DNA from 3 places in the Gordonia sp. 852002-51296_SCH5728562-b genome. Region 2 is predicted to be linked to each of the others. Evidence: predicted binding sites of a transcription regulator. Region 2 holds the regulator's gene; each other region holds the start of a gene.
What was found. Region 2 encodes LexA, which represses DNA repair genes until DNA is damaged. Its sites were predicted from a motif close to CGAACANNTGTTCG; they were not measured.
Positions count from the first base shown of each region.

Region 1: the regulator LexA is predicted to act here: its motif matches at 6,021-6,034, upstream of cofD (2-phospho-L-lactate transferase).
Region 3: the regulator LexA is predicted to act here: its motif matches at 3,200-3,213, upstream of A5766_RS12460 (HNH endonuclease signature motif containing protein).

Region 1 is NZ_LZMI01000054.1:31,157-41,456, reverse strand. It holds gene A5766_RS09170 (putative RNA methyltransferase) at 1-278, shown strand, start outside; gene glgA (glycogen synthase) at 257-1,423, opposite strand; gene glgC (glucose-1-phosphate adenylyltransferase) at 1,537-2,751, shown strand; gene A5766_RS09155 (NUDIX hydrolase) at 2,776-3,354, opposite strand; gene A5766_RS09150 (coenzyme F420-0:L-glutamate ligase) at 3,351-4,730, opposite strand; gene cofD (2-phospho-L-lactate transferase) at 4,727-5,773, opposite strand; gene A5766_RS24670 (WhiB family transcriptional regulator) at 6,371-6,625, shown strand; gene A5766_RS09135 (metallopeptidase family protein) at 6,725-7,201, opposite strand; gene A5766_RS09130 (DUF3499 domain-containing protein) at 7,417-7,905, shown strand; gene A5766_RS09125 (hypothetical protein) at 7,981-9,102, shown strand; gene manA (mannose-6-phosphate isomerase, class I) at 9,102-10,300, shown strand, end outside.
Region 2 is NZ_LZMI01000003.1:17,605-27,904, forward strand. It holds gene hflX (GTPase HflX) at 1-811, shown strand, start outside; gene A5766_RS00485 (HPr family phosphocarrier protein) at 817-1,077, opposite strand; gene A5766_RS00490 (PTS fructose transporter subunit IIABC) at 1,120-3,213, opposite strand; gene A5766_RS00495 (1-phosphofructokinase family hexose kinase) at 3,315-4,280, opposite strand; gene A5766_RS00500 (DeoR/GlpR family DNA-binding transcription regulator) at 4,277-5,047, opposite strand; gene ptsP (phosphoenolpyruvate--protein phosphotransferase) at 5,336-7,051, shown strand; gene lexA (transcriptional repressor LexA) at 7,097-7,837, opposite strand; gene A5766_RS24810 (LysM peptidoglycan-binding domain-containing protein) at 8,062-8,688, shown strand; gene nrdR (transcriptional regulator NrdR) at 8,833-9,393, shown strand; gene hrpA (ATP-dependent RNA helicase HrpA) at 9,367-10,300, opposite strand, start outside.
Region 3 is NZ_LZMI01000065.1:76,728-87,027, forward strand. It holds gene A5766_RS12445 (aldehyde dehydrogenase family protein) at 1-1,294, shown strand, start outside; gene A5766_RS12450 (hypothetical protein) at 1,901-2,380, shown strand; gene A5766_RS12455 (hypothetical protein) at 2,460-2,945, shown strand; gene A5766_RS12460 (HNH endonuclease signature motif containing protein) at 3,285-5,213, shown strand; gene A5766_RS12465 (TetR/AcrR family transcriptional regulator) at 5,336-5,923, opposite strand; gene A5766_RS12470 (acyl-CoA dehydrogenase) at 6,118-7,944, shown strand; gene A5766_RS12475 (SDR family NAD(P)-dependent oxidoreductase) at 7,986-8,747, shown strand; gene A5766_RS12480 (class I SAM-dependent methyltransferase) at 8,801-9,553, opposite strand; gene A5766_RS12485 (NUDIX domain-containing protein) at 9,738-10,247, opposite strand.

The DNA of each region.
Region 1 (10,300 bases), on a different contig from region 2:
AGCCGATGTCGATGCTGTCGGTCGCTGCCGACAAGTCCGACGCCATCTCCGCCGCAGTCGGTGAGCGTTTCAATATCGTCGAGCACACGGTGATTCGCGACCGCCGTGACGTGCCGGCGTCGACGATCGCCGACCTCGTGGCCATGGGTCCGACGGCCTTCCATCGCGATCGTGACGAGATCGAGCGTGCCGCACACGCATTCGCGCCGGGATCGTCGACCACCCCGGTCACCGTCGCCGTGACGGTCACGGTGTGTCAGGCCAGCGTCGACCGGTAGACGTCGAGTGTCTGTTCGGCGATGGAGTCCCACGAGAACTCGGATTCGGCGCGCTCGCGTCCTGCGCTACCCATCGCGGTGGCTGCCGCCGGATCGCCCACGACGTCGTTGACGGCCTCGGCGATTCCGCGTTCGAAGCCGACGGCATCGGTGGGGTCGTAGGGAACGAGTTGTCCGGTGACGTTGTCGCGCACCACTTCCGGGATTCCGCCGACGGCCGACGCGACAACAGCCGTCTGGCACGCCATCGCCTCGAGGTTGACGATTCCGAGCGGCTCGTACACCGATGGGCACACGAAAACATCTGCCGCGGTGAGGATCTCGCGGATACGAGGTAGCGGCAGCATCTCTCGCACCCAATGGACTCCGTCTCGCGCGGCGGCGAGCTCGGCCACGGCGGCCTCGGTCTGCGCTGCGATCTCTGGTGTGTCGGGCGCGCCTGCACACAAGACGAGCTGGATCGCCGGATCGAAATGATGTGCGGCGGCGATGAGATGTCCGACGCCCTTCTGGCGCGTGATGCGCCCGACGAACGCGACGACGGGACGCGACGGGTCGATTCCCAGGCGCACCAGTGTCGACTCCTGGTTGTACGGCTCTTCGACCGGATACCACAGCGTCGTGTCGATTCCGTTGCGCACCACGTGAACTCGCTCAGGATCCAACCGCGGGTAGGCGTTCACCACGTCGGCGCGCATGCCCGAACTCACCGCGATGACGGCATCGGCGTACTCGACGGCGTTGCGTTCCGACCAACTCGACACCTGATAGCCACCGCCGAGTTGCTCGGCCTTCCAGGGCCGCAACGGTTCGAGGGAGTGGGCGGTCAGGATGTGTGGAATGTCGTACAGGCGAGCGGCGAGATGCCCGGCGGTACCGGTGTACCAGGTGTGCGAGTGCGCGATGTCGGCGCCTGCCGCTCCCTGCGTCATCCGAAGATCCGTCGAGAGCATCGACAGCGCCGGATTGGCGTCGGCCAGTGCGGGGTCGGGGGAGTAGACGAAGGCGTCGTCTCGGGGGACGCCCATGCAGTGCACGTCGACGGTGACGAGACTTCGGAGATGCCGGACCAGTTCGGTGACATGAACTCCCGCACCGCCGTAGACCTCGGGTGGATACTCCCGCGTCATCATCGCCACCCTCATGGGTCCTGACGCTAGCGCCATGCGTCGGAGTTCGCCATTCACATGTGGAATCGCTCGAGAACGGACCCGCGATTCGTATGGCCCCACTGGTGGTTGGCGGTTAAGTTGGGAGTGTGAGATCGCAGCCGCACGTTCTCGGAATCGTCCTCGCCGGTGGCGAGGGAAAACGCCTGTACCCGTTGACCAAGGACCGCGCCAAACCCGCCGTACCGTTCGGCGGTGCGTACCGGCTGATCGACTTCGTGCTCTCGAATCTGGTCAACGCGGGGTATGAGCGAATCTGTGTGCTGACACAGTACAAGTCGCACTCACTCGACCGTCACATCTCGCAAACCTGGTGGACATCAGGATTTCATGGCGAGTACATCACGCCCGTCCCGGCGCAGCAGCGTCTCGGTCCCAGGTGGTACACGGGCAGTGCCGACGCGATCTACCAGTCGCTGAACCTGATCTTCGACGAACAGCCGGAGTACATCGTCGTGTTCGGTGCCGATCACGTGTACCGGATGGATCCGTCGCAGATGGTCGAGGCTCACATCGCGTCCGGTGCCGAAGTGACCGTCGCAGGCATTCGGGTGCCGCGCGTCGAGGCGTCGGCCTTCGGTGTCATCGACTCCGACGACTCGGGCAAGATCACGCGCTTCCTGGAGAAGCCGAGCGATCCGCCCGGGACGCCTGACGATCCGGACGTCACCTTTGCGTCGATGGGCAACTACGTGTTCACGACGGATGCGCTCGTCGAGGCGATCATCAAGGACGCGGCCGATGCCGACTCCGATCACGACATGGGTGGCGACATCATCCCGAGCTTCGTCGACCGCAAGGCGGCCTATGTCTACGACTTCAAGGACAACGAGGTTCCCGGGGCCACCGAACGCGACAAGGGCTACTGGCGTGACGTCGGAACGCTCGACGCGTTCTACGACGCCCACATGGATCTTGTGTCGGTGCACCCGGTCTTCAATCTGTACAACCAGAACTGGCCGATACGTGCCGAGTCGCTGAACGTTCCGCCCGCCAAGTTCGTACAGGGTGGCTCCGCGCAGGATTCCGTCGTCGGCGGCGGCAGCATCATCTCGGGTGGGACGGTCTCGCAGTCGGTCATCTCTGCGAACGTGCACGTCGAAGACGGCGCGATCGTCGAGGGCAGTGTGTTGATGCCCGGCGTGCGGATCGGCAAGGGCGCCGTTGTGCGGCATGCGATTCTCGACAAGAACGTCGTCGTCTCCGACGGCGGGCAGGTCGGCGTCGACCTCGCGGCCGACCGCGACCGCTTCGCCGTCAGCAACGGCGAGGTGGTCACCGTCGGCAAGGGCATCCGCATCTGAGCGCACGCCCGCGGCAGGGCGCTCTCAACCCTGCTGTCGGGCAGCGAGCTGAGCCAGCGCGGCGGTGACGAGGGATTCGATCTCGGTGCCGTCGTCGTGGGGCAGCGCGTCCACGGGCCACCAGCGCAGGTCGTCCGACTCCGAGCTGATGTCGAAGTGCGGCAGCTTGCCACCCGGTTGCGGCGGCGCGACCGCGGCGAAGCGGACGTCGAGGTGTCGGGTCGGCACGCCGAGCGAGCAGGTGATGGGATGGGTGTGGAGTTGCGCCAATGCGCCGAGCGTGAGGTCGTCGATTCCCGACTCCTCGCGTGCTTCGCGCAGTGCGGCGTCGGCGATCGAGTTGTCGGATTCCTCGCAGTGCCCACCGAGCTGAATCCATTTGCCCACACGCGGATGCAGCGTCAGCAGGACGTGGGTGTGCGTGGCGTCGAACACGATCGTCGACGCGGTGACATGTCCGGGCACGCTGCGTCGTAGACACGCGTCCGGCTGCGCGTCGAGGAATGCGAGATAGGCGTGGCGCAGCGAATCCTGTTCGGGCGCCTGGGTATTCCATGACCGAAGAAGTTCGACGGCCGACGAGTGCAGGGAATCAGCGCTCATCGCTCGATCACCCACTTGTCGGTCGGGGCCGGCTCGCGTAGCTGCTGTGGCTCGGCGGGGTGCCCGATGGCGATGGCGCCCAACGGTTCCCACGATGGGTCGACGTCGAGCTCGCGACGCACCACATCCGGCGCGAAGATCGTCGACCCGACCCAGCAACTGCCGAGTCCGCGGGCAGACAGCGCGACGAGCAGGCTCGCGACCGCGCCGCCCGCGGCGACGGTGAACATCGTGTGCTCTGCGGCGTTGCGACGTGAGTCGGGGTAGGTGTGCGCTCCGTCGCCGGTGAGCATCGGGATCACCAGTTCCGGTGCGTCGTAGAGTATCTGGCCGCGCCCCACGCGCTTGGCGATCGACTCCGGTGACTTGTCGTCCGACGAGAGGTCGGCCCGCCACGCGTCACCCATCGCATCGAGGAGGCGGACACGACGCTCGCGTGACCGTACCCAGACGAAGCGGAACGGATGCGTGTGGTGGGGCGCAGGCGCGGTCAACGCGTCGGCGAATGCGGCTCGGAGATCTTCGGGCGCAACGGGTTCTTCTGAGAACGACCGGATCGATCGCCGGGTTCTGATCGCCTCGATCCTGCCCTGGTCGATCGCCTCGGCGGTCCCGAGGCGGAACAGGTCCTCATCGGCCGGTCGGACGAGCTGGGCCGCCGACGAGCCGTCGTCGTGCACGCGAAGCCCCCGCACCACCGCGACCGGTACGCCGTCGAGCTTTCCCTTCACCAGGTCTGCGGCAGAGGCGATCTCGTCGGCAACGGCGATGTCGGTGACGATCAACGGGTTGCCGTACGAATCCTCGCCTCCCTCGTAGGGGTGGCTCACGGCGATTCCCGACGCGCCGATGGCGACGTCGGTCTGACCGGTACGCCAGGCGCGGCCCATCGTGTCGGTGACGATGACCGCGACGTGGTGACCCGTGAGTCTCGCGATGGCTTCGCGCAACAGTCGTGCGCTGCCGTCGGGGTCCTCGGGGAGCAGGGCGATCTGGTCGGTGGGCACATTGGAGCCGTCGACGCCCGCAGCGGCTTGCACGAGGCCGAGTTTGTTCTCGGTGATCAACGTGCGGTTCTTGCGCGCGAGGACGCGCACCGACTCGGCGTCGATGAGCCTGCGCCGCAGGGCATCACGCTCGTCGGGATCGGTGGGTGCCGGAATCATCCGACCCTCGGTCTTGGAGAAGACCTTGCTGGTGACGACGACGACGTCGTCGTTACGCAACCACGGGGCGCGGCGTGTGATCTCCGCTGCGAGGTCGGTGGTGGCGTCGAACTCGGGCAGACCGGTGACCGGGATGATCTCCAGAGCCGCGGGGGCGCGGTGGTCGCGGAGGACCCCGACTTGCGATGCCGCGCTGTCGTCGGCCGTCATCGGGCGTCTCCGGTGGCGTCGGGGCGGGCGGGGTGCGGAATGTCGACGCCGACGAGGGCGCATGCGTCACGGACCATCACGGCGGTCGTCTGTGGGTCGCTCATCAGCAGTGGTGCCGTTCCGATGGCGATGCCGTCGACGTCTGCGGTGTCGCCCTCGGCGATCAGCCATCCGTCGAGGATTCCGTTGCCACTGCGGGCCCCGTAGTGGGCGGCGATCGCCTCTGCGGAGGACTCGACGCCGATGACCGACAGGCACTCGTCGGCCATTCCCCGCAGCGGTCGATTGTCGATCACCGGGGAGATGCCGACCACGGGTGCCGACGTTGTGCGCAACGCGCTTCGGATGCCGGGGACGCTGACGATCGCGCCGATGCTGACGACGGGATTGCTCGGTGCGAGCAGGACGATGTCGGCGTCTGCAATCGCTTCGGCCACACCCGGTGCGGGCGCGGTGTCGTCGGACCCGACCTGCGCGAACCCGAACGTCGGGATCTGCGCACGATGACGAACCCACCACTCCTGGAAGTGGATCGCGACGCGCTCGCCTTCGCGCCCATCGGGTTTGGAGACGACGACGTGTGTCTCGTGACGTTCGTCGGTGGCGGGAAGCAGTCGCACGCCGGGCTGCCAACGCCGACACAGCGCGGCGGTGACATCGGAGAGCCGGTATCCGGCGTCGAGCATCTGGGTGCGGATCAGATGCGTCGCAAGGTCGCGGTCGCCGAGTCCGAACCAGTCGGGATCTGCGCCGTAGGCGGCCAGTTCCTCCTTGGCGTGCCACGACTCGTCGGCTCGACCCCAACTGCGCTCCGGGTCGATTCCGCCGCCGAGCGTGTACATACAGGTGTCGAGATCGGGGCAGATGCGCACGCCGTGCATCCACGCGTCGTCACCGACGTTGACCACCGCGGTGATCTCGTTTCCGCTGCTCGACGCCGCGTCGCCCGCGGCGTCGGGAAACGGCGTCGGACCGAGCAGTTCGCGAACTCCGGACAAAAATCGTGCGCCGCCGACACCGCCGACGAGTACCGTCACCTTCACAACGACCCACTCTAGTGAGTCCGGATCGAATCGATATCATGGACCACGACGCTGCGCCCGCCATTCGCGTCCGATGTGACATTGATGTGTCCCCGCAACACAACTCGTGTCTTACGGGGAGTTTTTGTCAGTCGATGGTATTAAGGAATATTTCGATTCAACTTGACCGGACACGTCTCTTGCGTGTCTAATCACATCAGTGTCATTTCTGGTTCGAGATCGAGAATCGGTGCATCGCAACGAAGTTCGATCACGTGTTCGAATTCGGAAAGGTTGATCCGACACCGTGGTGGTGCCAGGTCGCGCCGGACACTTGGTGAAGATCGAGAATGTACGGGTATGAGTGGTGGTGTGGCACCGATGCCGCGCCGCCGTGACGACAGAGAACAACGACTTCCCAGGCAGGAGGCGCCGACGATGGCATTCGACAACGCGATCGGCAATCCCCTTGAACCACACGGACATTCAGAGATCGCGTCCCCGTTGAGTGGGGATGCGAATTTCACAACCCTTGGGCCCGTTGATGATTCATTCATCGGGACACCTGAGGTGTCACTCGGCGCTGAGGAGGACTCGCAGCGGCGCCATCTTTCCTTGGTGCCCAACGACTTCGAGGGCTTGTTCGACGAGATCGAAGATCAGTGGCAAGATCGCGCGCTGTGCGCGCAGACCGATCCGGAGGCCTTCTTCCCGGAGAAGGGTGGCTCCACGCGAGAGGCGAAGCGCATCTGCCAGGGCTGCGAGGTGAAGGCCGAGTGCCTCGAGTACGCCTTGAACAATGACGAGCGTTTCGGAATCTGGGGCGGACTCTCCGAGCGTGAGCGTCGACGCCTCAAGCGCGGCATCATCTGACGATCGGTCGCACCCCGGTAGCCCCGTCCTCTGATGGCCCGGTCCTCTGGTGGCCCGATCTTTGGTGACACCGTCTGCCGGTAGACCGGTCGAGTTCGGTTACTCGGGTCCTTGGTCGATGATGTCCTCGTCGAGTCCGAGGTGTGTCGCGACCTGCTGTACCAAGACTTCGTGAACGAGGTCGAGTAGGTCCTCGCCCTTCTTCGCCCTGCTCTCCAGTGGCCGGCGGAAGAGGATGATCTGCGCCCTGGTCGGCGCTCCGTGTACATCGACCCCTGCGGGCATCAACCGCGCAAGCGGAACGGCGCCGTCGGCTGTCACCTCGTCGGGCCACTGAACGGTTTCCGGGTCACGCGGGAGAAGACGCGGAATCTCGTCGACAGCGATGTCGAGTCCCGAGAGTTGATCGTGCCAACGTGCATCTATCTCCGCGAACGCCTCGAGGACGACCGTGTCGAATTCGTCCGACTTGCTGCGCCACGCCGGCACTCCCTGCGGCAGCAGCGGTGAGCGCAGACCCCGGCCTCGTCGGTCGCGACGTGCTCGACGCGCCGCGCGGACGGCCGAGAGCCGCATATCGGACACCCGGTTCTCCGAGGAGCGCACCGGCGAAGCCTGGCTTCGATCGCGCGTGGCGCGCCGCCGTTCGATACGCATGCCGAGATTGTAAGTCTCCACCGTCCGCTGTCGCGTCGGAGATGGGTGCCGCGTGTCGGGCCCGGGCCGCGTGTCCGACCCCGCGCCGCGTGTCGCCTCACCGTTCGCCGGGGCGTGGGACTAACCTTTCTGCTGTGAAGCTTCCCCGACAATGCTGCCGCCCGGCTTGCTCCCGGTCGGCGGTGGCGACCCTGACCTTTGTGTACGCCGAGTCGACGGCGGTCATCGGTCCTCTCGCCACGTCGGATGAGCCGCACTCATGGGATCTGTGTGACGAGCACGCGCGCCGCATCACGGTGCCGCGCGGGTGGGAGATGCTGCGCAGTGAGCGGGGATTCTCGGCGCCGGTCGCCGAAGACTACGAACTGACCGCCCTTGCCGAGGCCGTGCGTGAGGTCGGTGCACGCGGAATCGCAGGTGCTGTGGGACGCGCGCCCGGTTTCGACCAGGAGGCGTTCGACGACGTTCACGCGGGTCGTCATCGTGCGGGTACGTCGACGACCGATGTGCGTTCGGGTCCCGATGTGCGTTCCGGGGCCGACGCTGCTCGCCGAAGCGGCGCGGTGAAGCCGCGCCCCGGCAGGCGTGGGCATCTTCGTGTGTTGCCCGACCCGGTCGACTGACGCGCCCGCGAGATCTGGTGGGTCAGAATATGGCTGTGTGTGGGCAGCAACGCCATGCGTCGCTAGGCTGACCCTATGCGTACAGATACCGCCGACCTCGATGATGTCGACGATCTGATTGCGGGCGACTCCGAGGGTCTGCTGCAGGCGGCGGCGTTGACGGGTGCGCAGGTGCGTGCCGTTGCCGAAGCCATGCGTGAGGGCGTCCTCGAACCGTTGGCGGCGCTGCGGCCCCGAAGTGTTGTCATCGTGCACGGCGTGTCGAGCGTCGCCCGCGACGCCGTCGCGCTCGTCGTGGCCTGCGCCGCCACCCGCGTCGATGTGCCGATCGTCTCCGCGCCCGCTCTGCCGGGCTGGGTTGGTCCACTCGATGTGGTTGTCGTCGCGGGCGACGACGCGGCCGACATGGCACTCGCGGATGCCGCGGCACGGGCGCGGCGTCGACGCGCAGAGGTCGTCGTCGCAGCACCCATCGAGGGGCCGTTGGGAGATGCGCTGGGCGGCAGTGGAATTGACCTTTCGCCTCGTCTTCGCGTCGATCCGCGGTTCCGATTCGCGGCGTACGTCGCGGCGCTGTTGGCGGTATTCGCATCGCTCTCCGATGTGCGGTTCACCGGTCCGGCGCCGCTCGTGGGCGACATTGCCGACGCACTCGACGACGAGGCGGCGACAGATCATCCCGCCCGCGAGACGTTCCACAACCGCGCCAAACTGCTGGCAGCTCGACTGTCAGATCGTCGAGTTGTGTGGACGGGCGACAGTCCGGCTGCGTCGGTGGTCGCCGCACGGAACGCCAACTCACTTCTCGCGTTGTCCGGAAAGGTCTGCGCTACAGCCGATATCGATGCCGTCGCGAGTATTTCGCTGCAGTCTTGGAGTGCTTCGGGCGCGTCCGCCGTCGACTCGATCTTCCACGACCCGCAGATCGACGGTCCATTGGCAGCCGAACCGCCGCGCGTGCTCGCGGTCACGACGGCGTCGAGGCAGTGGTTTGCCGAGCGCAGGATCGTCGGTATTCCGGATGCGGAAGCGGTGTTCGGCGAGGTCGACGATGCCGATCCCGCGGCGCACCCGGCTGGGCCTGTCGGGCCGGAGGACCTCGCAGACGGACCCGCCGACCTCGTCGGCTACGTGCTTCTCGCGTTACGCGTCGACATCGCCGCGGTGTATCTGCGCCTGACCGGAATCGGAGACTGATGAAACTGCTGGACGGAGTGGTCCGCCCGTACGCCTGGGGATCGCGAACGGCTATCGCGTCGCTGCGGCAGAAGCCGGTTCCCTCGCCGCACCCGGAGGCCGAACTCTGGTTCGGCGCACACACCGAGGGACCTGCGACGGTCCTCGGCAGCGACGGTGAGCCGGAAGGCACGCTGCTCGACGTGATCGACGCCAATCCGCAGCAGGCACTCGGTGCTGCGACAACAGATCGGTTCGGCGAACGACTTCCCTTCTTGCTCAAGGTACTTGCCGCTGACGAACCGTTGTCGCTGCAGGCTCATCCCAGTGCTGAGCAGGCCCGTGAAGGGTTCGCGCGCGAAGAGGCCGCAGGGATTCCCATCGATGCGCCGACGCGCAACTACAAGGACGCCTCGCACAAGCCGGAGCTGATCGTCGCGATCTCCGAGTTCGACGCGTTGGCGGGCTTTCGTGACCCCGCGCAGACGATCGACTTGCTACGCGAACTGCAGGTCTCAGAACTCGACCCCTATCTCGGGATGCTGGCGGGCCAACCGGATGCCGAAGGGCTGCGCGCGGTGTTCACCACGTGGCTCACCTTGCCGGAATCGCGGTTGCGCACCCTCGTTCCCGCCGTTCTCACCGGAGCGGTCGACGCGCTGAACGCGGCATCGCGGTTCGGCCCGGAGCTGCGCACGGCGCTCGAGCTCGGCGAGATCTACCCCAACGACCCGGGGGTACTCGCGTCGTTGTTGCTCAACAGGATTCACCTGTCGCCAACCGAAGGGCTGTACCTGCCCGCCGGGGTACTCCACGCCTACCTCAGCGGCACCGGTGTCGAGATCATGGCCAACTCCGACAATGTGCTCCGCGGCGGCCTGACCCCCAAGCACATCGACGTGCCCGAGCTGTTGCGTGTTCTCGACTTCAGCCCGGTCGACGCCGACGATCTCAAGCCGCGCATCCGCACGGTCGGCACCGAACGGATCTACCTGACGCCTGCGCCCGAATTCCGGCTCTCGCGTGTCGAGTTGGAGGGCACGGGTCTGCACCAGCCGTCGTCGATCTGCTTCGACATGCCCGGTCCGCAGATCCTTGCCGCGCTCGGTGGAACCATCGAGGCGCGGCTACCGGGCGACACGCCGCTGTCGGTCTCGTCTGGTTACGCGGCGTGGATTCCCGATGGTGACCCGGATGTCGTCGTGCGTGCGTCGTCGAG
Region 2 (10,300 bases):
CGATCGCCGGCGCATCCGCGAGCGAATGGCCAAGCTGCGCCGCGAGATTCGCGAAATGCGCACGGCCCGCACCACGAAGCGGTCCGCACGACTGCGGGGTGCTGTGCCGCGCATCGCCGTCGCGGGATACACGAACGCGGGTAAGTCGAGTCTGGTCAACGCGATGACGGGTTCTGGTGTGCTCGTGCAGGATGCGCTGTTCGCGACCCTCGATCCGACGACGCGCCGTGCGACTCTCGAGGACGGTCGCGAACTGGTCTTCACCGACACCGTCGGCTTCGTCCGCCACCTCCCCACGCAACTCGTCGAGGCATTCCGGTCGACGCTGGAGGAGGTCGTCGACGCTGATCTCGTACTGCACGTCGTCGACGGCAGCGACCCGTTCCCCGCGGAACAGATCACGGCGGTCCGACGGGTCATCAACGACGTCGTGGCAGAAGAGGGAGTCGCGCCGCCTCCGGAGTTGTTGGTGATCAACAAGATCGATGCCATCGATGCGTCCAGGCTCACCGAATTGCGCGGCATGCTCGGCGCGGGCGGTAGTACGCACGGACCCAACTCAGCGGGCGTCGTGTACGTCTCGGCGCGCACCGGTGAGGGACTGCCTGAGCTGTTCGAGGCGGTCCGTGAGTTCGTGGGTCGCGACGACGTGGAGCTCACCGTCGACATCCCGTTCACGCGAGGCGACCTGGTGTCACGGATTCACCGCGAGGGCGAGGTACTCGCCACAGACCACAGCACCGAGGGCACCCGGATGCGTGTCCGTGTGCCCTCGGCGCTGGCGGGAGAACTGGCCTCGTTGGCCCAGTAGCAGGCCTACTCGGCGTCGAGGTCGGCGGCGACGAGCTTCGCGATGGCGTCGAGCGTTGCCTGATCGTCGGATTCGACGACGACCGCGGTGCCCTTCTCGGCGCCGAGCGTCATGATCAGCAATGCCGATCCCGCGTCGACCGGTTCGCCTCCGACGACCGAGATCGTCACGGGTGTGCCGGCGTCGGCGACTGCCTCGGCGATGATCGTTGCGGGTCGCGCGTGCAATCCGACGGCTGATCCGACCTCGACGGTGGTGCTTGGCATGGGTTGCTCCTTTGCAGATGGGTTATGTCGGGACGTGAGATCTCAGGCGGGGATGGTCTCCAGCTCGGGTGCCGAAGTCTGTCGGCTCGACGAGCGACCGAACTGCTTGGCCGCGACGACGCACACCGTGCCGAGGACCGTACCCGCCGTAAGCGCTGCGAGGAAGAGCAGCCAGTGGTTCATCGTGAAGAAGACGAAGATGCCGCCGTGCGGAGCGCGCTGCGTGACCCCGAAGGCCATGATCAGTGCACCGGCGAGTGCGCCGCCCGCCATCATCGACGGAATCACGCGCACCGGGTCTTTTGCGGCGAACGGGATTGCACCCTCGGAGATGAATGCGGCGCCGAGGAACCAAGCGGCCTTACCGTTTTCACGCTCGGGCTCGGTGAACAGTCCGGGGCGGATGACGGTGGCGAGTGCCATCGCGAGCGGCGGAACCATGCCTGCGCACATGACCGCTGCCATGATTTCGAGCTGGGGTGTGTCGCCGATGGCGAGGCCGGTGGTGGCGAAGAGGTACGCGGCCTTGTTGACCGGTCCGCCGAGGTCGAAGCACATCATGAGTCCGAGGACCACGCCGAGGACGATCTTGGAGCTGCCGCTCATGCTGTTGAGACCGTCGGTGAGCTGGGTGGTGACCCAGGCGAGCGGCTTGCCGAGCAACATGAACATCAGACCGCCGACAATCAGACTCCCGAACAGCGGGATGATGATGACCGGCTGTAGCCCGCGTGCCCACTGCGGCAACGGAAGTCGCGAGATCGCCAGGCACACGGCGCCCGCGATGAGGCCGCCGATCAGACCACCGATGAAGCTCGCGCCCACGGCAACCGAGACCAGGCCTGCGACGAAGCCGGGTGCGATACCGGGACGGTCGGCTATCGCGAACGAGATGTAACCCGCGAGGACAGGTACCAGCATGCTCATGGCGAGCGCGCCGATCGCGAAACTGACACCGCCGAGGTACTGGCCGAGACCGCCAGCGGGCAGATCCCAGAGGCTGTTGTGCAGCGCGATGTAGGCGCCGTCGGACAGCGTCTTGGATGAATCGAGTGTCTTGTTGGCGATCTGGTACCCGGCGAGCAGGAAGCCCAACGCGATCAGCAGTCCGCCTGCCGCGACGAACGGGATCATGTAGCTGACACCGGTCATGAGTGCCTGTTGGATCTTTTTGCCGAATGACAGGCTCGACGCCGATCCCTCCGCTGCACCGGCACCGTCGTCCGCCGACCCGTCGACGCGTGCGGCATGCGGACTACGCGACGCCTCCACAGCCTCTGCGATCATCTTGTCGGGTTCGTTGATCGCGCGCTTGACCCCGGACTCGATGACCGGCTTTCCGCTGAAGCGACTCTTGCCCTTCACACCGACGTCGGTGGCGAAGATGACGGCGTCGGCGCCTGCGATGACGTCGGGGGTGAACGGCGTGGTGCCCGACGAGCCCTGCGGCTCGACATGGAAGTCGACGCCTGCCCGCTCCGCGGCGTACTTGAGCGCGTCCGCTGCCATGTAGGTGTGTGCGATGCCGGTGGGGCACGCGGTGATCGCGACGATCGAGGGGCGCTTCTGCGAATCGGAACCCCCTAGTGTCTTCGCGGTCTTCGTGCCTGCTGCCGGGACTGCGGCAGCGGCGGCCGCGCCCGCAGCAGGCGCGGCGGATGTCGACGTGGAGCCTGCCGGCGCAGGGTTGATGGCTTCATCCACCAGTTCGACGACGCGCTCGTCACTCGGCGCCTCGCGGAGGGCGGCGACGAAGTCGGGACGCACGAGCGCTCGCGCGAGCGAGCTCAGCAGCTTCATGTGGTCGGAGGCAGCGCCCTCGGGTGCCGCGATGAGGAACACCAGGTCGGCCGGGCCGTCGGGTGCGCCGAAGTCGACCTTGTTCGACAGCCGCGCGAAGGCAAGGCTGGCGGTGGTGACCGATGCGGCGCGTGCGTGAGGAATCGCGATCCCACCGGGTAGCCCGGTTGCCGACTTCGCCTCGCGGGCCAGTGCGGCGCGGCTCAGTTCGGACGGATCGGTCGTGCGCCCGGCCTCGCCGAGATTCTCGGCGAGATAGGTGATGACGGCGGCGGGATCACTGCCTGCGTCGACATCGAGATGCACCGTCGCTGCGGTGATGATGTTGTCGGACATGGGTTTTCCTTCGATTTCTGTGTGGTCCGGAGAGCGAGTGTTCCGGTTCTGGTCGGTGAGCGTCGTGGCGATTCGTGTACAGGAACTGGAGGCTGTGGGGGTCACGTGATCGGGGCGGCTCCTGAGAGTTCGACGACATCGACCGAGTCGACGTCGACCTGTGCCGGAAGTGGCGGCTGCGTCCCTGCCAGCCCGGCGGCCGCCGAGCCGTAGGCGACTGCCGTGCGGAGACGATCGGGTTCGGAGGCGCCCGCCGTGTACGCGATGAGGTACCCGGCCAGCGATGCGTCGCCTGCTCCGACGGTGCTGCGCGGCACGATCGGCGGGGGAGTGGCCAGCCAGCTACCCTCAGCGGTCGTGAGTACCGCACCCGCCGCACCGAGGGTCGCGAGTACCGCTCCCTGCGTGGTGGCGATCAGCGTTCGCGATGCCGTCACGACCGGCAGGTAGTCGCCCGAGGCGACGGCAGCGGCCAGTTCGGCAGGGTCGATACCACTGACCTCGGCGAGTTCTTCGTCGTTGGGTTTGATCAGGTCGACGGGACCCGACATCGCCGCGCCCAGGGGTGCGCCCGACGTGTCGATCGCCACGCGGCGTCCGCTGTCGACGAGGCGGTCGGAGATGCGGCGATACCAGTCGTCGGGAACTCCCGGCGGAATCGAGCCACACAGCGCCACCCACGACGCGTCCTCGGCGCCCTCGAGTACGAGCGCTGTCAGTTCGTCGAGTTCTGCAGGCGTGAGGGTGTGACCGGGCGCATTGATCTTCGTGGTCGTCCCGTCGTTCTCGGCCACCGTGATATTGGTTCGGATCTGACCGTCGATGTCGACCGTGCGGTACGGCAGTGCGACGGCGTCGAGGGCCGTGAGCAGCGGGTCGTCGGCGTGCGCGGGTAGTACCGCGACGGTGGGGATGCCGGCTTCCGCGACGACGCGGGACACGTTGACGCCCTTGCCGCCGGGCTCGACCCGGGTGGAGGTACTGCGTTGCACCTCGCCCCGCATCAACGGTCCTGTGATCTCCAGGGTGCGGTCGAGACTCGGGTTGGCTGTGACTGTGAGGATCATGCGATCACGACCTCGATGCCGTGTGCCGAGAGCGCCGCCGAGAACTCGGGGTCGATGCCGTCGTCGGTGATCAGGACGTCCACCTCGTCGAGCGGAGCGAACGAGCTGAAGTCCTCGCGACCCATCTTCGACGAGTCGGCCAGCACCACGACGCGCTGCGCGGCAGCCACGATGGCCGACTTGACCGAGGCTTCTTCCGCGTCGGGGGTGGACAGGCCGTGGCCCTCACTGATCCCATTCGTGCCGACGAAGGCAACAGATGCCCGCATCTTTCCGAGTGCTGCGACGGTCTCGGCGCCGACCGCAGCCTGCGTGAGCCCACGGACCCGACCGCCGACCATGAGCAGGGTGGCCCGTTCGTGTGCGGTGAGGGCCTGCCCGAGCTGGAGGCTCGTCGAGATCACCGTGAGCCTGCGATCGGCGGGCAGCAGCTTGGCGGCCTGGTAGGTAGTGGTTCCGGCATCGAAGATGACCGATCCACCGTCCGAGGGCAGAAACCGAATCGCAGCGCGGGCGATCGCTGCCTTCTCTGCGGTGTGGGAGGACTCGCGTTGGGCGAGTCCCAGCTCGTTGACTACCTCGACCGTCCCGGCCTTGACTGCTCCGCCGTGGACGCGCTGCACGCTACCGCTGCGCTCGAGCACTGCGAGGTCGCGGCGCACGGTTTCACTCGTCACGTCGAACCTGTCGGCGAGAGCTGTCACGGATGCGCGACCGTGCGCGCGCACCTGATCGGCTATTGCTCGCTGTCGCTCTTCGGCGTACACCTGTCGACTCCGATCTGTGGTGTGTGGCTCACCTTCCGGCGAACCATCTGTGGGGTCTGTGTTCTGTGGATCTGGCTTCTGCGGATCTGTGTTCTGTCGGATCTGTGTTCTGTGGATCACCGCGTGATTGGTTCTGTGTGGGATTCGATGTTGATATATCTGTGTTTACGCCCGTGTGTGTTGACAAGTCAAGCGTTTCGAGTAACTTTGATCACAGAAATTCACGACGCCGGGTATTCCTCACAGATCACCGCACCCGGCCGATCGACCCGGAAGGCAGCAGACGCAATGGAGAATCACCTGGTAACGGAGAATCGGGTCACCATGAACGGTCAGGGAGAGTTGACGGGAACACCCGTCGTCGCGGGGTTTGCCTACGGGCCGGTGTTGTGGCCGGGTGGGCGCGTCGAGTACGACGAGACGTCACTCGGCACTGATCGCGTCCTCGCCGAGGGCGAGCGGGACACGGAGTCGGAACGTCTCGTCGCCGCCGCGGCAGTCGTCGCGGGCAGACTGCGTGATCGCGCATCACACGCGTCGGGAGCTGCGGCCGAGGTTCTTGCCGCGACCGCCGGGTTGGCCGAGGATCGGGGATGGATCGGTGCGGCAAAGTCCCGTGTCGCGAAGGGGGCGTCGGCACCTGCTGCCGCAGTCGCGGCCACGGCGCAGTTCTCCGAGATGTTCGCCAAACTCGGCGGGTTGATGGCAGAGCGGATCACCGACCTCAACGACGTGCGTGACCGGGTGGTCGCCGAGTTGCTCGGCCGGCCGGAGCCGGGAATTCCGACGCCGAGCCAACCGTCGATCCTCTTCGCGGACGACCTCGCTCCCGCGGATACCGCGGGGCTCGATCCCGCTGTGATCGTCGGGCTGGCCACGCGTCTCGGCGGACCGACCAGTCATACCGCCATCATCGCGCGTCAATTGGGCATCCCGTGCGTGGTCGCCGTGGCTCGATTGAGTGAGATCACCAGCGGCACAATGGTTTTGCTCGACGGCGGTGCGGGGTCGATCACCGTCGAACCGGAGGAGTCCGAGGCGCGCGAACTCGTCGAGCGCAGTGTTGCGGAGGCAGCGCTTGTTGCTGCGTGGCGTGGCCCTGGCCGGACTGCTGACGGCACCGACGTCGCCATCCTGGCGAATGTCGCCGATGGTGTGTCGGCGCGTCGCGCGGCCGATGCGCCGGTCGAGGGGATCGGGCTGTTCCGCACCGAGTTGGCATTTCTCGACCGGGCAGAGGAACCCGATGTCGACGAGCAGACACGTCTGTACCGCGACGTGTTCGAGGCGTTCGCGGGCCAAAAAGTCGTCATCAGAACGCTCGACGCCGGCTCGGACAAGCCGCTGGCCTTCATCGAGCACCCGGACGAGGCGAACCCCGCACTCGGCGTGCGCGGTAACAGAATCGGCGATGACCACCCCGAAATCGTGCGAACTCAACTCGACGCGATCGCGCGCGCGGCAGAAGCATCCGGCACGACGCCGTGGGTCATGGCACCGATGATCGCCACGGCCGCAGAGGCTGCACAGTTCGCCGATCTCGTCCGTCAGCGTGGTCTGACGGCCGGCGTGATGATCGAGATCCCTGCAGCGGCAATTCTGGCGCCGGCGATCCTGGCCGAGGTCGACTTCGTGTCGATCGGAACCAACGACCTCACGCAGTACACGATGGCCGCCGACCGGATGTCGGCAGAACTTGCCGAACTGACCGACCCGTGGCAACCCGCGGTGCTCGCACTCATCTCGCAGGTCGCGACCGCCGGCGCCCAGCAGGGCAAACCCGTCGGCGTCTGTGGTGAGGCCGCGGCCGACCCGTCGCTCGCGTGTGTGCTCGTCGGACTGGGAGTCACCTCGCTGTCGGCGGCTCCGGCGGCGACAGCAGCAGTCGGGGCGAAGCTGTCGACGGTGACCATGGAGCAGTGCCGAGCCGCGGCCGCTGCCGCGCTTGCCACCTCGAGTCCGGCACTCGCCCGACGTGCCGCAGCCGAAAAACTCGACCACTGATACAGACCCCGCTGGTCAATGACCTGCGGGGCCCGGTTCAGCGCATCACACCCGGCGCATGACCGTCACGACCTTGCCGAGGATGGCGGCGTCGTCGCCGGGGATCGGATCGAAGAGCGGGTTGTGCGGCATCAGCCAGACGTGGCCGTCTTTGCGTTTGAAGGTCTTCACCGTCGCCTCGCCGTCGATCATCGCTGCGACGATGTCGCCGTTGTCGGCGACATTCTGCTGACGTACGACAACCCAGTCGCCGTCGCAGATCGCGGCGTCGATCATCGATTCGCCGACGACGCGCAGCAGGAACAACGAGCCCTCACCGACGAGCTCACGCGGGAGCGGGAAGACGTCTTCGACCGCCTCCTCCGCGAGAATCGGACCGCCCGCCGCGATACGGCCGAGTACCGGAACGAACGTGGGGGTCGGGAGATCTCCGTTGATGGCATCGGAGTGATGTGCATCGGGAGCCTCGGAGACGTTGACCGCTCGCGGACGGTTGGCGTCGCGCTTCAGCAGGCCCTTGCGCTCGAGAGTGCGCAACTGGTGTGCCACTGATGAGGTGGACGTGAGGCCGACGGCGTCGCCGATCTCTCGGATGCTCGGCGGATATCCACGCTCGCGTACCGACTTTCGGATCACATCGAGGACGCCACGCTGGCGATCGGTGAGTGTTGCCTCGGCGACGGCCGGATGGATCGGTGTCTCCTCGCCGCCTCCGCTCTTCTTGCCTTCGACGCTGCGACCGTTGCCCTTGGGCGACGTCGGGCTGCGTCGTGACTTCTCTGTCATCGGTTCCGTCCTTCCTGATGTTGATGCGGCTGCTGTTGTGAACCGGCTGCTGTTGTGGAGCAGGTGGTGGGGTGCGTCTTTCATCCATCGTCTGGCGCCGACAGTAGCGGAGGCCACTGACAACATCAAACATTTGTTCGACGTGTCGCAGGACTTTGTCGGACCCCTCTGGTAGAACTCGAACATCAGTGCATCGAACGCTTGATCGACCATTGGAGGTAGCGATGACCAGCTTGATGACCAACCCGGTGACCCGCACGATTCCCAGCCCGTCGAGTGCATCCGCGGCAACACCGCCGACCACCCGATCTGCAACGCCCCGACCTGCGTCGACGACGCGTTCTCGAGTTCACCGCGCCACGGTGGTCAGTGGACGCGCATCGTCGAATGCCGTGCGTAGCGAAGAGCTGCGTGTGGCGGGACATGTTCGAACAAGTGAGGTCCGACGGGCCGGCGCGGACGTCTCGCCGCAGCGCCGACGTCGGATTGCGTTCGATCACGGCACCTCTACACGTCCGGCAGGCACGCGATGCGCCGGTGGCGTCGGCGAGATGGTGGCTGCCCGTCGCCGGCGCGCAGCGGTCTTGGCGGTGCTCGCCGGAGTCGGGTTGGCGCTGACCGTGTGGGTCGTCGGGACCGTCGGTGCCGACTACCAGCGGGCGAGCATGCCGTCGTCGACCTCCACGCAGGTGGTCCACGTGCGTTCCGGTGAATCGCTGAGCTCGATCGCGGCGCGGGTCGCGCCCGATATGCCGCGTCAGACCGTCATCGACGAGATCATCGACCTCAACGATCTGCCGTCGAGCGGGCTGCGCGTTGGCCAACCGCTTGTCACACCCGCGTACCGCTGAGCGCTGGCGGTATTCTCGATGTCACAGGGTCCAGTCGGAAACCGACACGGTCACCGCTGCGGTCTCGCTTCCGCCGGTCGTCAGACGATCGGACCAAGCCAGATCGACGGAGCCGCTGCGTCCCGCGATTCGCACGAGGACTACATGCGCTGCCCGTTTTGTAAGAACGAAGACACCAAGGTCGTCGATTCGCGTGTCGCCGATGAGGGGCAGGCGATCCGCCGACGTCGCGCGTGCAGCGAATGTGGGCGACGTTTCTCCACGGTTGAGAGTGCTGTTCTGGCAGTCGTGAAGCGCAACGGAGTGACGGAGCCGTTCAGCAGAGAAAAGGTGATGCGCGGGGTGCGCCGCGCGTGCCAGGGACGTCACGTGAACGAAGACGATCTCGCGCAGTTGGCTCAGCAGGTCGAAGACGCGGTGAGATCGTCGGGTTCCGCTGAGATCCCCAGCAACGAGGTGGGTCTGGCCATTCTCGGCCCGCTGCGCGACCTCGACGAGGTGGCATATCTACGTTTTGCCTCGGTCTATCGCTCGTTCGATTCGCTCGAAGACTTCCAGCGTGAGATCGACGACCTCCGGGGCAACCTCACCGGATCCCACGAAGGCGCAGACGACCTCGACACACCCGCCACCCGCGACGACACTGTCGATGCTGCGTCGAGTTCAGCGCGTCCGGTGTCAACCGAGTCGGTCAAGAGCTCGTAGCGCGCGCTTCTCCGAAATGGGGTAGGCGGTCCCGAGCTTCTGGGCGAAGAGGCTGACCCGAAGTTCCTCGACAATCCACTGCGCTTCCTCGCTGACGGTGTCTCGGCGCGATTCGGGAAGCTGTGTCAGGCGCTGGTTCCAGCGCTCGGTGACTCTGTCGATGGCGGCCATTCCATCGCGGTCGCGAGTGGCCGCGGCAGGAAGTTGCTCGAGACGCTGCCGTGCGGCGGTCAGGTATCGCGGAACGTGCTGCAGGTGTTCGCGTGCCGTGGCCAGGACGAATCCATCGAAGACCAGGTTGTTGAACTGTTCGGCGACGTCGTCGCACGCTGTCTGACCCGAGTGGCGGTCGATCTCGGCACGTAGGGGAGCCACCTCGCGCAAGACCTCGACGGCGAGCGCGAAGTACTCCGGCGCCGCCGCTGAGATACGCGGCCGGAGCGCCGAGACGAGTTCTTCGAAGGCCGACGGCGTGCGGATCGAGCCGAGATCGACTGCTGCGGGCGCGATGTCGCGAATCGCCCTGCGGGTGCAGTCGGAATACAGCGCGTCGGGCGACTCGTAGGGACTCTGACTCAGTGCCAGTCGATCCGCCGGGTCGAGTCCTGCGCTGATCTTGCGCGAGAGTGGCGCGATCGCGTGGTCGAGCAGTTCGATGACGGCACCGTGCAGTTGCACACGTCGCTGTGCGTCCGACGTCGCGAGCGTCCGTGCCACCCCACGGTTGCGCTCTCCGTCGACGACCTCGAGTGACGGATAGCGTGTGATCTGTTGTCCGGCAACGGTATCGACGTTCGACTCGGCGAGTGTTCCGATTCCGTCTGTCGTCCACGTCGTGTACACCCGACGCGGCGTCGGCGCGGGCGCGTCACCCTCGATGCGTCGGCGGAGGTCGGCAAGGGACTTG
Region 3 (10,300 bases), on a different contig from region 2:
TGCGCGTCGAGCCTTCGACGACGGGCGCTGGTCGAAGCTGTCCGCCGGCGAGCGCGGGACGGTACTCATCCGCTTCGCCACCCTGATCGAACAGCATGCCGAGGAACTCGCGACGCTCGTGACGCTGGAGATGGGCAAGGCGATCCGCGATTCGTACGAGGTCGAAGTCCCCGGCGCCGCAGCCGTTTTCCGGTTCTACGGCGAGGTGGCCGACAAGATCCCGGGCGAGTTGCCCCCGACCGCCGACGGCAGCGTCGCCATGGTTCGCCGGGTACCGCTCGGCGTCGTCGGCGCAGTTGTGCCCTGGAACTTTCCGCTCGACATCGCAGCATGGAAGGTCGCACCCGCACTGGCCGCGGGCAACACCGTCGTCCTCAAACCTGCTGAGGAAAGCCCGCTTTCGGCTCTGCGCTTGGCCGAGATCGCGGTCGAAGCCGGGATCCCACCCGGCGTCTTCAACGTCGTGCCGGGCCTGGGCGCCGACGCCGGTCGTGCGCTCGGACTCCACTCCGACGTGCAGTGCCTGACATTCACCGGCTCCACGGAGGTCGGAAAGAAGTTCTTGGCCTACAGCGCAGAATCGAACATGAAGCAGGTCTGGCTCGAGTGTGGCGGCAAGAGCCCCAACCTGGTGTTCGCCGACTGCGCCGACCTCGACGCCGCCGCAGAGATGGCCTGTTTCGGCATCTTCGGCAATCAGGGCGAGGTCTGCTCTGCCAACAGCCGACTTCTGGTGCAGCGCGAAATACTCGACGAATTCGTCGACAAGGTTGTCGAGAAGGCTGGGGCTTACTTGCCTGGCGACCCGCTCGACCCGGCGTCGACAACGGGCGCCATGGTGACGCGCAAGCAACTCGACCTCGTCCTCGGCTTCGTCGATCAGGCGCGCGAAGACGGACGAATAGCACTTGGCGGCAACCGAATCGGCGACGTCGGGTGCTTCATGGAGCCCACCGTCGTCGTCGACCTTCCCGCCGATTCGGCGGTGATGACCGACGAGATCTTCGGCCCGGTGCTGGCGGTGATCGCGTTCGATTCCGAGGACGAGGCAGTCGCCCTGGCCAATGACACTCCGTTCGGGCTTGCAGCATCGGCATGGACCTCGAATCTCGATCGCGCACTGCGGATGTCGGACAATCTGCACGCCGGAACCGTCTCGATCAACACTGTCGACGCCCTTTCTCCCGGAACACCTTTCGGCGGCTTCGGGGCATCGGGGTTCGGTTCGGACCTGTCGGTCCACGCGATCGAGAAGTTCACCGGACTCAAGACGACGTGGATCGCGCGCGGCTGAGAATAACGTCCGCGAGGTAGCTGACACAGCCCGACGGAGCCAAGGGCACCGTGTGTTGTGTCCTCGATCACCGCAGTCCGCGGTCGATCTCCGCCGCTGCGAAAAGCGCTGAAGCAGTCTTCACAATCTCATTAGTTCTTGGCAATTCGGCAAATTGACGCCGAAGTCCGGTGGACCTCGGCTTCATGCTCGGCGACCGTCTGCGCGCCCGGCCCTGAATCCAGCAGGCGTCTTTCTCGATCCAGTTGGGCAACGTCGCAGTTTGACGTCGAACAGGCCACCAACGTGCTTACTGGCGCCGAGTTTCGACTCGGCCGCCTCCTTCAAACGGTCGTGATACATCCGAACCGCCGGCTCACGGGTCTACTGATCGAACTTCCGTGGTGCTCCCATATCCGTCCTCCCGGTGAGATCACGGTCTCCACCAGACCCAAGACACTTCAGTGCCGACAACGCCACAAGACCTAGGCGTCAACGCACATTCGATGACAAGGCAAAAGGCGGTGCTCCCGCTGAAGTGAAGCTCCCCGACGGCCGTACGGTAAAGGTCACTAGGATTCGAGACATCGAGGTTCCAGGCGAAAAGGGAGAAGGCTGAATTCGGCAATGCAGACACATCTGATCGACAGCCCAGGACTAAGGTCCTTTATCGGTCCTGACGATGACTTGGGGTCCTTTCTCATACCTCTGCAACAGTTTGATGGCCACAAGCTATACACCGAACTCATCTGTAAGCTGCCCCACCCCGGCTGGTCGGAGGACTTCACTCAGACCGATATCGAATACGCAAAGGAAGCATTCCTGCAAGTGGCAGGCAGCGCATCCGCAATGACAGTGGAAGTTCGCTTCCGAGGGGGACGCGGGATCGAGGGACTGTTCACCGTTGGACGACCCCCTGCTGCGGACACAACCAGCCCCCCGTCAATAACGATTGCAGTTGCCGACCACACCACACTCGTGTACCCAAACGAAGTCTTCGATGCCACCGAAGCAGCAAACCTCTGCTTCTACTACTACACGCACGACACTGTCCCCGACTCCTATGTGCTGCGCCCGTTCACAAGCGGCGAATCCTCATCCGACTAGACAGCGCAGGATAAAAATCCGCACACGAGCGCAGCGTCGCGTTTGAAATCGGGAGCGGTGAGGGGTAGGTGAGTTAGCCATGGCAGTTCCGACGCACGTGGTCAACGCGATGGATTACGAGATGTGGTTGGGACCGAACGAGACGCTCTACTCGTTTCGTACGCCGCTCGATGCGCTCGATGGTCGAACGCGTTACGCACGAGTCATGTGGCGGCTGCCCCGTCCCGGTTGGCAACAAGACTTCACCGACGCAGAAATCGATGACGCCAAGACAGCTTTTCTACAAGTGGGCGGCAGCGCTCAGGAAATGACTGTCGAGGTTCGACTACCGGGCGGACAAGGCCGTACGGGACTATTCACGGTAGGGCGGCCACCGGCAGCGGACTTGACGTCGCCACCATCAGTGACCATCCACGTGGGTGAGTACCCGACGCGGGTCTATCCGAACGAGGTCTTCGCTGCTGCCGAAGCAGCCGACATTTGGTTCTACTACTACAAAAACGGCACGGTGCCCCCGTCGTATGCGCTGCGGCCCACCGGAAACGATGAAGCTCCGACCGGATGACTCCCCAGCTCGACGTGACAATTGAGTGTAAGCAGGTTGGGACGTAAGGCGATGCAACGGTTCTGCCGCACCCCGTTCGCTCAGCTTGGCCTGTTCGCGACGCTCTGTAGTCGCGCCACAGCCGTGCGGGGACTTGCGAGCTGAAGCGTCTCCGCGGTGTTCTGGGAGATGAGATCACACCCGAAGAGGACACCGTCTCTCATCGAAAGACTGTTCGGATTCTCCTGGCGGATGCCCGTTTCGTCAGGTAGCATAGAACACATATTCGAAGAGGCTGATCGGCTCGATCTCGGCAGCCGATTCTCTGTAACGGATACTCACGGGCGGGGGTGAGAACAGATGGCCACAGAATTTCACGACGAGCAGATCGACGAAAACCTCAGCACGCCTTCCGCTTTGGCTTCAACCGTGCCAGGTTCGGCCGATGCCGCGGTGGCTGAGCAACTGTCACGTCTGTCAGCAGCCTTGGACACGTTGGCTGAGGTTGATGCGTCGGCGCTGTCGGACGGAGTCCTCGTAGAAGCTGCGCAGGTTGCCGAGCGGCTGGCTCGGCGCACCTCGGGAGCTGTGACCGACCGTCTGGTGGTCGAGGTGTCTGATCGCAGTGCCGACCGTAGGCTGGGCTACCGCAATCTAAGTGGGTTTTTGGCCAGTCATCTGCACGTCGGTGACCCTGCGGCCAGGTATTGGCTGATCGCCGAAACCGGCACGTTCACCTCGATACTGGGTGAGCGAGTGGCCCCGAAGTGTCCAACCCTGGCCGAGCGTGTGGCGCAGGGATTGGTGGCGCCCGCACATGCACGGGCCGTCATCGATGTGCTCAACAAGATCCCTCGCGCCGTTCCCGCAGAGACGCGTGCGGCAGCCGAGGTGCAGATGGCAGATTATGCGACTTCATACACTCCGGCTGAAATCAGCAGTCTCGGGGCACGATTGTTGGCCCATCTCGATCCCGACGGCTCACTGACAGACGCCAAAGACCGCAAGCGTCGTCGTGCGTTCTGGGTGAATCGGCAAGATGCGCAACTGATGTCACGGCTGACCGCCGATCTCGATCCGGCCGCACGCGCGCGTCTGGATGCGGTGCTGGATGCGTGGGGCAAACCCGGTATGAACAATCCCGATGATCCCGACTCGCCGTCAGGACCTGTCGGTTCGGCTGATCCCGACCTGCTCCGCGCAGCGGCACAACGTGACGAGCGATCGGCAGCGCAACGCAATCATGACGCCTTCTCTGCGCTGCTGGCTCGTGTGCTCGACTCCGGCATGCTCGGCAAGTCTCATCGCGGGCTGCCGATCCAGGTGATCGTCAAAACCAGTCTCACCGAACTCGAGCAGCAGGCTGGTTTGGCGCAGACCGCCTCCGGAGCGCTACTGCCGATCAAGGATCTGATCGAGATGGCTGCCACCAGCGGCGCGCAGCCATTCCTCGCAGTGTTCGCCGAACACACCAGCGTGCCACTGTATTTGGGTCGATCGAAAAGGATCGCCACCCTCGGACAACGCTTCGCCTCGTTCGCCTCCGATGGCGGCGGGATGTGTTCAGCACCGGGTTGTACCCAACCCGCGTCGCGAGTACAGATGCATCACGCCGCCAAGGACTGGGCGAAGGGTGGACTCACCGATATCGACCAACTGGTGCCCGCATGCGACGTGCACAACAGCAAGGTCGGACCGAATATCGGCCAGTACACAACGCGAATGATCACCGACGGTCCCGACACCGGACGAGTGGCGTGGCGGTTGAACGCCAGTCCCGGCATGCCACCCAATCGTGAACATGTGAACCGAATGGCCGACGTGGCCGCCGACTTCCGCGACTACCTCGCCTCCGAGCACACCGGCACCGCGCACACCGGCACCGAGCAGATCAACGCCGAACACACCGCGACCGACACCACCGGGCATCCTGCAGGAATTACAACGGCCGGCGGTGCGAGTTCGAGCGGCATGACCGGCGCAGGCGAACCCAGCGTTGGCGGCGCTGCTGTATCGCCACGCCGGAAAACGGATACGCCGAGCGCGTATGAGCAGATCTTCACCGGCGTCGAACTGCGACTGGTGGCGAGCATGCTCACCGACGACACCCCGGCCCGCGAGAAGCGCGTCGACTTCACGTGGAACCCACCCAGACCACTCCAACTCGACCCGGACCCGCCGACGGACCCCGGCGGGCCATCCGACCCCGGCGCGTCACCTGAACCGGACCCGCCGGCCGCACCCGACTCGCCTGGCGGCGTCGACCCGCCGCTGTCTGACGCAGCCTGACTGGCTGCGGCGTCGCCGCCAATCCTGTTGCACCGCAACCCGTCAGCAACCCGTCAGCCCCCCGCACCGTACATCCGGTGGCGGGGCTGACGTGGTTGGGCGTCGAATCAACCCTGTTCGAATCAGCTCTGGCGCGCCAAGACCATTCGGAGGGCCATGCGCGCGTACGCCGTGCCCAGCGCGACAGGATCGCGGCGATCACGGCTGGGGAACCAGCGGCACACGTCGACGCACAGCGACGAGATGGCGAGCACGACGTCGTCGGGGTCGTCGGCTGCGAACTCCCCGGCAGCAACACCTCCGGCGACGATGGTCGCGAGAATTGCGGTTGTCTTGCGACGAACCGCACTGATCGAACGGTAGTGGTCGGCGGTCAGCGCACCCAGTTCGTACTGGACCACCTTGGCCAGCTCGTGATGCTCCGCCTGCCACCGCGCGAAGGCACTCACGACGTTCTCCAGACGAACCGCGTACGGGTCAGACGGATCGTCGACTTCGCGTAGCGCCTCGTAGACGCTGCGGTGTCCGTCGAGGGCGATCGAGTACAGCAGGTCCTCTTTCGACCGGAAGTGTGGGTACATCGCCGCGGCGCTCATCTTCAACGAGGCAGCGATCTGCCGCGTCGACGTGCCCGCATAGCCGAGTTGGGCGAACGACACAATTGCCGCATCGCGTATGCGCTGCGCTGCAGCCGACTCCCGCGTCGTCACGTCGCCGTCACCCCGTTTCGCTCGTCGAATTCCCGCCTGATGGTTGACCCAAACCGGCACACCAGGCAGTATAAGCGAGTGCTCATAAAATGAGCGACTGCTTAGGACGACGATTCCGTCACGTCGGACTTCGGATCGTGTGACCCGATCGTCGTGTCGAGCAGCCAGCAATCCGCTGCCTCAAGGAAAGTGTCATGGCCGAACCGATCTCCAAGCGCGACCTCGAATTCATGCTCTACGAGTGGCTCGACGTCGAGTCACTGACCGAGCGCGAACGCTTCGCCGAACACTCCCGAGACACATTCGACGCCGTGCTCGAACTCGCCGCCGACCTCGCGACCAAACGCTTCGCGCCGGTCAACCGACTCGGCGACACCCAGGAGCCCTACGTCGGCGACGACGGTGCCGTCGTCTTGCCCGACGAAATCCAGTCGGGCATCGCCGAGTTCATCAAGGCGGGCCTGGGCGCGGGCTCGTTCGACGAATCGCTCGGCGGCATGCAATTGCCGAGCGTCGTGAGTCTCGCTGCGCAGTCGTGGTTCCAGGCGGCGAATGCAGGCATGTCGTCGTACTCGTTCCTCACGATCGGCAACGCCAATCTGATCGCCGAGTACGGCACACCAGAACAGATCGACACCTGGGTTCGCCCCATGGTCGAGGGACGCTACTTCGGCACGATGTGCCTGTCCGAGCCGCAGGCCGGATCCTCACTCGCCGACATCACGACCAAGGCGACACCGACTGACGACGGCACCTACCGCATCACCGGAACCAAGATGTGGATCTCGGCAGGCGACCACGAACTCGGTGAGAACATCGTGCATCTCGTGCTCGCCAAGGCTCCGGGCGGCAAGCCGGGAGTAAAGGGCATCTCGCTGTTCATCGTTCCCAAGTACCTGCCGGAGGGCACCCGCAACGACGTCGCACTCGTCGGCCTCAACCACAAGATGGGCCAGCGCGCGACCACCAACTGCCTCCTCAACTTCGGCGACGGCACCTACGGCACTGAACAAAACTCCGGCGCGGAATCCACCGGCGCTGAACAAAACCCGCCCGCTCACTCCGTTCCCGGCGCGGTCGGCTACCTGGTTGGCGAGGAGCACAAAGGCCTCCAGTACATGTTCCACATGATGAACGAGGCGCGCATCGGCGTCGGATTCCTCGCAACATCACTGGGTTACGCGGGCTACCTCACATCCCTCGAGTACGCCAAGGTTCGCACGCAGGGGCGTCCTGTCGACCAGAAGGACCCGACCTCCAAGCCCGTCCCGATCATCGAGCACGCCGACGTCAAACGGATGTTGTTGGCGCAGAAGGCCTATGTCGAAGGGGCACTCGCGCTCGGCCTGTACTCCGGCAAGCTCGTCGACCTGCAGCGGACCGGAGACGCAAGCGAGGCAACTCGAGCGGGCCTGCTGCTCGATGTCCTCACGCCGATCTCCAAGTCGTGGCCGTCCCAATGGTGTTTGACCGCAAACGATCTCGCCATCCAGATTCACGGCGGCTACGGTTACACCCGCGAGTTCCCCGTCGAGCAGTTCTACCGCGACAACCGTCTCAACCCCATCCACGAGGGCGCACATGGCATCCACGGACTCGACCTGCTCGGCCGCAAGGTCATCATGAATGGCGGAGCCGGCCTGGAACTGCTCGCGAACACGATCACCCAGACCACCGACCGCGCTGGCTCCACTCCCGCCACTGCGGCTCTCGCCGACGAATTGCGCAGTCGCGTCCAACGACTCGTCACCGTGACCGGGCAGGTGTGGTCGGCAGGAGATGTCGCGGTCTCGCTCGCGAACGCCACCGCATACCTCGAAGCCACCGGACACATCGTCATCGCCTGGATGTGGCTCGAGCAACTGCTCGCCGTCGCAGACAAGACCGGAGACTTCTACGACGGCAAACGCGTCGCAGCGCAGTACTTCTTCACCTATGAGCTACCGAAGGTCGACGCCCAGTTCGACCTGCTCGCAGCGCTCGACCGCACGACGCTCGACGCGCGTCCCGAAATATTCTGACCCACAACACATCCCCGCACGATCGACTCAGGAGAGACTTCATGTCAGTACTCGATCTGTTCAACGTGACCGACAAGGTCGTCGTCGTCACCGGCGCCTCGTCGGGACTCGGCGTACGCTTCGCCACGGCCTTCGCGGAGGCAGGCGCCGACGTCGTACTCGCCGCCCGACGCGCCGACCGGCTGACCGAGACCGCAGCACAGGTCGAGGCACTCGGACGCAAAGCCCTGACCGTGGCGGCAGATGTCTCCGACCCCGCGGACTGCCAGCGCGTGATCGACAGCGCCGTCGAAACTTTCGGCCGCGTCGACATCCTCATCAACAACGCGGGCATCGGCACCGCGGTACCGGCAACGCGTGAGACGCCGGAGCAGTTCCGTTCGGTCATCGACGTCAACCTCAACGGCTCGTACTGGATGGCTCAGGCCGCGGGCCGAGTCATGCAGCCGGGCAGCGTTATCGTCAACATCTCCAGCATCTTGGGCCTGACCACCGCAGGTCTCCCCCAGGCCGCCTATGCGGCGAGCAAGGCTGCCATCGTCGGCCTCACCCGCGATCTGGCCCAACAGTGGGGATCTCGAAAGGGTATCCGCGTCAACGCGATTGCACCCGGGTTTTTCGAGAGCGAGATGACAGACACCTACGCACCCGGATACATCGAGTCGCAGATGCCGCGAGTCCTGCTGGGACGTATGGGAGATCCCTCGGAACTCGCGGCCACGGCGATCTGGCTGAGCTCGGCCGCAGGCGGCTACGTCACCGGCCAGACGATCGCGGTCGACGGCGGAATCACGGTCACCTAGATCGGCTACCGCCCGCGCAACCGCCCGACACAACCATTGACCGCGGTGGCGATTCAAACCGTCGCCACCGCGATCAGTGTGTCGCAGTTGACCTCTGCGGGCCCCTCGGATGCCAGCCGTTCGAGGAACACCTGCCGCACCTGTGCGATCTGCTCGTCGTCGAGTGGTGTGAGTGCGCCACGCATCCCCGTGCCCACCACCAACTTCCAGGCGAAGTCCGGCGTGCACTCGATGCGCAGTCGGTACACCGACGTGTCGACCTTCTGGGCGCCCAACGTCGTGAACCATTGCGAGACAGACTCTTCGGTGTCGATATGACTGATCGGCATCCGACTCCCGCTACGCGGCCCTTGATGTGACGTTTCGCCTGCCACCTCCGCAACCGATGCGCGGTAGATCTCGCTGAACTCACGAAGGCTGTCGGCGTGCCAGATCGACGCCCCCATCCGCCCTCCCGGGCGCAGCAGACTCAACACGTTGCGCACGGCGTCGTCCATGTCCGGAAGGAAGAAAATCCCGAACGAACACGCCACCACGTCGAAAGGTGTTACGCAGGGCGATGTTCCGGCTTTCAATGCCGTGACGTCGGCGACGACGCAGTCGATCTCCAGACCTTCGTCAGCCGCATTGGCAGCGGCGATGTCGAGTAGTTCGGACGCGAAATCGACTGCGACGACCGTGCCTGCCGATCCGGTAGCCCGAGCAGCGGGTAGCGCACTCGCTCCGGTCCCCGAACAGATGTCGAGGATGCGCTCCCCTGGCCGGATGTCGAGTTCGTCGACCAGAGCCTGACCCGCAGGCCCCACAGACTCGGTCGCAAGGCGTCGAAATCGGTTCCGATCGAATTGAACAAGCCGATTAACCTGAAACCCGCCGCATGATCTGTCATGCAACCCACCGTAGTGACACCACACCCTTAACGACAATGGTTGTCAGCGAACGGTGAAAGGCGGCGTCCAGTGGTTGTGGAGGTTCACTGGTTGTGGAGGTTCACTGCTTGCCGAGCGCCGATTCGAGTCGATCGACGAACTCCGCCTGCGCGGGGTTCAGCTTCACGCGCGCCTCGTCGAGGCCACACCACTGCGCCCGATCGACTTCGGGAAATGTCTGCATACACCCCGACCGCGGCGGCCACACCATCTCGAACGTGTTGCTGACGACGGTGTCGACGTCGACGTCGCCCTCGACAGCGAAGGCGGTGACGACCTTGCCGCTTTTCTGGCGCACGTCACCGAGTTCGATGACCTCGCCTCGAGGAGCGGCGTGCCCGATCTCCTCGGCGAACTCGCGGCGCGCCGTGTCGAGCGGAGACTCGTCGGCCTCCGGCAGCCCCTTGGGCACCGACCACGCGCCCTCGTCCTTGCGCGCCCACAGCGGACCACCCGGGTGCGCGATGAGTACCTCGACTCCCCCGAAAGAGCCGCCTTCGATCGAAGCTGCCCCGCCGGTCCGTCGAAATACCAGGAGCCCGAAACTGTGTCGGGAAGTGCGCGTGTCCACGCAATATATTCTGGCGGAAACAGGGACGTCACACGATCGCGTCGTGTCCGAAA